DNA from 2 places in the Pantoea sp. C2G6 genome. Region 2 is predicted to be linked to the other one. Evidence: predicted binding sites of a transcription regulator. Region 2 holds the regulator's gene; the other holds the start of a gene.
What was found. The regulator CRP, encoded in region 2, controls carbon source genes, mostly activating them, when cyclic AMP is high. The targets are predictions, from matches to a motif close to ATGTGANNNNNNTCACAT.

Region 1 (3,114 bases), on a different contig from region 2:
TTATCGCTCAGCCACAGCACCGGCTTTTCACCGCTGGGCTGCCAGGCAATCAGATGCGCCCCCTGGAGCGTAATAGCGGCCCGGACCTTAGGATGGCTGACGATAATAGCGGGCAGTTCGCCCACCTGACGCTGGGAGAGGTAGGGGGAGATCTGCGTCACCACCGGCAGAGAGAAGAGTTTATCTTGCATCTTTGATTCCTTGCTGAATGGATCAAAAAAAGGGCGACCGAAGTCGCCCTTATTCTCAGTGCTAGCTGGCTGCCTTATTTAGCAGAAACCAGAGCAATCAGGTCGAGAACTTTGTTTGAGTAGCCAGTTTCGTTGTCATACCAGGAAACCAGTTTCACAAAGTTGTCGTTCAGCGCGATACCCGCTTTGGCATCGAACACAGAAGTCAGCACTTCGCCGTTGAAGTCGGTGGAAACCACGTCATCTTCAACATAGCCCAGTACGTCTTTCATCTCGCCTTCTGCTGCTGCTTTGATAGCTGCACAGATTTCTTTGTAAGATGCCGCTTTTTCCAGACGCACGGTCAGGTCAACTACGGAGACGTTAGGGGTTGGTACGCGGAAAGCCATACCCGTCAGTTTGCCGTTGAGCTCTGGCAGAACTTTACCCACGGCTTTCGCTGCGCCGGTTGATGAAGGGATGATGTTCTGAGAAGCGCCGCGGCCGCCGCGCCAGTCTTTGTGAGACGGGCCATCAACGGTTTTCTGGGTAGCAGTGGTGGCGTGAACCGTGGTCATCAGACCTTCAACGATGCCAAACTTGTCGTTGATCACTTTTGCCAGCGGTGCCAGGCAGTTAGTGGTACAGGAAGCGTTAGAGACGATGTCCTGGCCATCATATTTGTCGAAGTTTGCACCACGAACAAACATTGGGGTGTCATCTTTAGATGGACCGGTCAGTACGACTTTCTTAGCACCTGCGGTGATGTGTTTACGTGCGGTTTCGTCGGTCAGGAAGATACCGGTTGCTTCAGCAACAACGTCAACGCCCACTTCATCCCACTTCAGGTTGGCTGGGTCACGCTCAGAAGTAACACGGATTTTTTTACCGTTAACCACCAGTGCGCCATCCTGAACTTCTACGGTGCCGTCGAAACGACCGTGCGTAGAGTCATACTTCAGCATGTACGCCATGTAATCAGCGTCCAGCAGGTCGTTGATAGCAACGATTTCGATGTCAGAACGTTTCTGAGCAGCACGGAAAACGATGCGACCGATACGGCCAAAACCGTTGATACCTACTTTGATAGTCATATATTCCACCAGCTATTTGTTAGTGAATAAAAGGTTGCCTGTAAAATTACAAAAACCTTACCAGGCGTCAAGCGGAATCGTGTCAATTGTTGCGACAGGTCAATTCGCCTGAAAGGAATTATTCGATGCGCAAACGCTTGCGCACCGCCGATCATATCGTGCTTTGCCGGATCAATTGCCGAATATATAGGGATGCTCCGGATAAAAGGTGATCGAGGTCACAAATCCGGCTTGTGGAAAACAGAGTGAAAGGGTGAGCACGAAAAAAGACCCGTCTTATGTTGATCATTTGTTAGAATAATAGTCGAAATTTTCAGAATGGCACTGCCTGGAATCCTAAAATGGCTAAAGAGACCGCACCTGAAGCAAAAATCGCGCAGCTGACAGAAATGCAGCGTTATGTGACGCAGCAGCGCGGAACAGAACCGCCTTACAGCGGTGCACTGCTGCACAACAAACAGGAGGGGATCTACCACTGTCTGGTCTGTCACGCACCGCTTTTCCTCTCCGAAACCAAGTATGATTCGGGCTGCGGCTGGCCCAGTTTTTATCAGCCGGTAGATGATAATGCGATTCGCTACATCGAAGATAACTCGCACGGTATGCAGCGGGTTGAAATCCGCTGCGGCAGCTGTGATGCGCATCTGGGACACGTCTTCCCGGATGGCCCGCAGCCGACCGGTGAACGCTACTGTGTTAACTCCGCCTCGCTGAATTTTACCGACGAGCAGGGCGAACAGACTAAAGGGTAGAGGCGATGAAGGAACAACTGGAAGCGATGATTGCGTCGATGACGCCGGAAGTCTATCAGCGTCTGGCAACCGCCGTTGAGATTGGTAAGTGGCCCGATGGCGTCGCCCTGACTCAGGAGCAGCGCGAGAACTGCCTGCAACTGGTGATGATGTGGCAGGCGCGAAACAACGACGCGCCGCAGCATATGACCATTGGCAAAGGCGGGGAGATGGTGACCCGCTCGAAAAAAGAGCTGAAGGAAGAGTTCGGTATCGAGTCAGACGTCACCCGTATCCATCTGCACTAGCTGTCACAATCAGTTCTGATTCACCTATAAAAAAGCTGGCGTCGCGCCAGCTTTTTGTTAAATCAGTACCGCGCCCTGAGCGGTCATCTGCGCAAAGGCGATCTCGCTGTCATCGGGGTTCAGATTGACGCCGCGACATCCCTCTCTGACCACCTCAACGTGATAACCCAGCTCCAGCGCATCCAGCACACTGTATTTGACACAGTAATCGGTCGCCAGGCCCAGCATGGTCAGATGGGTGATCCCGCGTTCCCGTAACCAGCTATCCAGTTCGGTTTTGCGGCGATGGCCGTTGTCAAAGAAGGCGCTGTAGCTGTCAACGTCCTGATCCTGCCCTTTATGGAAAATGGCATCAAACAGGGAGCGATCCAGCCCCGGATGAAAGTCCGCGCCCGCAGAGCCCTGAATACCGTGATCGGGCCACCAGATCTGCGCCAGACCATTGAGTTCACCCAGCGTATAAACCGGTTCACCGGAGACCGAGGCGAAACTGCCGTGGTCAGCCGGATGCCAGTCCTGAAGAGCCACCACGCATTCGCCATTCTGATGAAAGGCCTGCGCATAACGATTTGCAACCCCGACCGTCTGGTCGCCTTCGCTGACCGCCATCGGGCCGCCGGGGCAAAAATCGTTCTGAATATCAATAATGATGAGTGCCCGCTTCATGGTATCTCGCTCCGTTTCAATCTTCAGTCAGTTCGCCGCGCAAATTCTGCTGCATTCTGGCACGAATTTGATCGGCGGACAGATCCTGGCTGAGTAAAAAGTGCAGCTTTGTCAGTGCCGCCTCAACGGTCAGGTCAAAGCCACT
Region 2 (3,114 bases):
CTGCATGGCGGCGTGGTGACGACGCAGCACAATGTGGCGGAACATGTCGATCTGCTGGTTGGCGTGGTGCCAATTGTTAACCTGGAATGGATTCAGAAACTGGTGCGCGACACCGGTGAGCGCGGTCATTCACGTGAAGCCGTCATGGATTCGGTGGTGCGCTCGATGGAAGATTACATCAACTTCATCACCCCCCAGTTTTCCCGCACCCACATCAACTTTCAGCGTGTCCCGACCGTGGACACCTCTAACCCGTTTGCAGCGCGGGCGATCCCCTCGCTGGATGAGAGTTTTGTGGTGATCCACTTCCAGGCGCTGGAAGATATTGACTTCCCCTATCTGCTGGCGATGTTGCAGGGTTCGTTTATCTCGCACATCAATACGCTGGTGGTGCCGGGCGGCAAAATGGGTCTGGCGATGGAGCTGATCATGGGACCGCTGGTGAAGCGGCTGATGGAAGGGAAACGCATTGAGTAAGAGGTCCGTCATAGCCCATTGGACTGATGACAAAGCCAAAGCAGAGTAGGCCTGAACGCAACGCCGTCGCTCAACGCGCAGGGAGCCGGGTCAGAAGAGGAAAGCGTCCCGCGCCTGGGACAAAAACGCCGGGAGCGTTTTTGAACAACGCAAAGCGTTGGCCCGGCAACGGGCGCACCTCAGGGATGAGGTGCGTAATCGCGCGGGCCGAGCACGCCATGGATGGCGGTTTTGCGACTTTCCGATCTGACCCGGTTCTCTGCGCAGGCACAGTCTAAAAGCGGATTACCTGCCCAGACACGGTCTTGAAGCAACCTGCATCAGATACTGGAAGTGAAGTTAGCAGGTCAGCAATGACTCTTGCAGTTACTACAACTCAATCACTTCATAGCTGTGGGTGATGGTAACGCCTTTGCCCAGCATGATGGCCACCGAGCAATATTTTTCAGCAGAAAGATCCACCGCGCGTGAGACCGCTTTATCCTGGAGCGCTTTGCCGCTGACGATAAAATGCAGGTTGATGTGCGTAAAGATTCGCGGCGCCTCTTCACGACGTTCTGAGGTCAGTTTTACTTCACAATCAGCCACATCCTGACGGCCTTTTTGCAGAATTGAAACCACGTCAATCGCACTGCAACCACCCGCCGCCATCAGAACCATCTCCATTGGGCTGGGCGCTTTATCACCTGAATTTCCATCCATGAGTATCTGATGGCCGGATGAAGATTCCCCGAGGAATGTCAGCCCTTCTACCCATTTCACTCTTGCCTGCATGATTTTTGCTCCAGAATACGCTGTTTTGTCGTCAGAGTACGCTTTCGCCTGGTAAACAGCAATCCAGAGAAATCCACCCCAAGCTGAAGCGAGACAACACAAGACAGTCGGCAAAAGCTATGCTACAAACAGTGCTGAAAATATTTTTCGTCACCCAATGGCGAAGCCGGGAAGAATGATGCGCACTGCGCCGAATGCGGCCCGAATAATTTCCTGAAAAGGAAACGCTTGAAGCTTTCATCGCCTGACAGGGAAAACTGCCCCCTGTATTTTGGGCACGATTACAACAGAGGATAATAGCGAATGGTTCTCGGCAAACCGCAAACAGACCCTACACTCGAATGGTTCCTGTCCCATTGCCATATTCATAAGTATCCATCCAAAAGTACGCTGATTCATCAAGGTGAAAAAGCAGAAACGCTTTACTACATCGTGAAAGGTTCCGTCGCGGTTCTGATTAAAGATGAAGAAGGCAAAGAGATGATCCTTTCCTATCTGAACCAGGGCGACTTCATTGGTGAGCTTGGCCTGTTTGAAGAAGGTCAGGAGCGTAGCGCCTGGGTACGGGCTAAAACCGCGTGCGAAGTGGCGGAAATCTCCTATAAGAAATTCCGTCAGCTGATCCAGGTCAACCCCGACATCCTGATGCGACTCTCCTCGCAGATGGCACGTCGCCTGCAAGTCACGTCGGAAAAAGTAGGTAACCTCGCTTTCCTCGACGTCACCGGACGCATTGCGCAGACCCTGCTCAACCTGGCGAAGCAGCCCGACGCGATGACTCACCCCGATGGGATGCAGATTAAAATCACCCGTCAGGAGATTGGTCAGATTGTGGGTTGCTCACGTGAAACCGTGGGCCGCATTCTGAAGATGCTGGAAGATCAGAACCTGATCTCCGCACACGGCAAAACTATCGTGGTATACGGTACCCGCTAACTCCTGTCATCCACGGCGTGCTGGCAACATCACGCCGTTATTGTTTGTGTTGAGCCAATGTGGCGTCGAATTATTTACCATCCTGAAGTCAACTATGCCTTGCGGCAAACGCTGGTACTCTGCCTGCCGGTGGCGCTGGGCTGGCTGGCGGGCGACCTGCAAAAAGGTCTGCTGTTCTCCTTAGTGCCGGCCTGCTGCAACATCGCCGGTCTGGATACCCCGCATAAGCGCTTCTTTAAACGCCTGATTATTGGCGGCAGCCTGTTCGCACTCGGCAGCTTTCTGATTCAGTGGCTTACCCTGCATGCGATACCGCTGCCGTTGATCCTGTTCGCCATGCCGCTGCTGCTCGGCGTAACCGGTGAGATCAGCCCGCTGCATGGCCGCCTGCTGCCCGGCACGCTAATCGCCGCTATCTTTACCCTGAGCCTGGTCGGCCGGATGCCCATCTATGTCACCCCGCTGCTCTACATCGGCGGCACGCTCTGGTATGGGCTGTTTAACTGGTTCTGGTTCTGGCTGTGGAAAGAACAGCCGATGCGCGAGAGCCTAAGCCTGATCTATCGCGAGCTGGCTAACTACTGCGACGCCAAATATACCCTGCTCACCCAGCTGACCGACCCGGAAAAAGCGCTGCCGCCGCTGCTGGCTCGTCAGCAGAAAGTGGTCGATCTGATCACCACCTGCTATCAGCAGATGCATATGCTGTCGGCCAATCGCGATCACAGCCATAAACGGCTGACGCGCGCCTTTCAGGTGGCACTCGACCTTCAGGAACATATCTCGGTCAGCCTGCATCAGCCGGAAGAAGTGCAGAAGCTGGTGGAGCAGAGCCATGCCGAAGCGGTGATCCGCTGGAACGCCAAAACCATCTCAACCCGACTGCGGGTGCTGGCGGATAACATCCTCTATCACCAGTTGCCCGAT

Region 1: a site for CRP is predicted at 1,471-1,488, ahead of msrB (peptide-methionine (R)-S-oxide reductase MsrB). Genes of this name have one in related genera too.

Annotation. Positions count from the first base shown of each region.
Region 1 covers NZ_JBGMNJ010000003.1:164,506-167,619, reverse strand. The annotation lists gene ACCW71_RS06705 (D-hexose-6-phosphate mutarotase) at 1-191, opposite strand, end outside; gene gapA (glyceraldehyde-3-phosphate dehydrogenase) at 266-1,264, opposite strand; gene msrB (peptide-methionine (R)-S-oxide reductase MsrB) at 1,606-2,016, shown strand; gene ACCW71_RS06690 (YeaC family protein) at 2,022-2,303, shown strand; gene pncA (bifunctional nicotinamidase/pyrazinamidase) at 2,361-2,969, opposite strand; gene ansA (asparaginase) at 2,986-3,114, opposite strand, start outside.
Region 2 covers NZ_JBGMNJ010000005.1:19,419-22,532, forward strand. The annotation lists gene ACCW71_RS08830 (phosphoribulokinase) at 1-477, shown strand, start outside; gene ACCW71_RS08835 (OsmC family protein) at 847-1,251, opposite strand; gene crp (cAMP-activated global transcriptional regulator CRP) at 1,555-2,187, shown strand; gene ACCW71_RS08845 (YccS/YhfK family putative transporter) at 2,245-3,114, shown strand, end outside.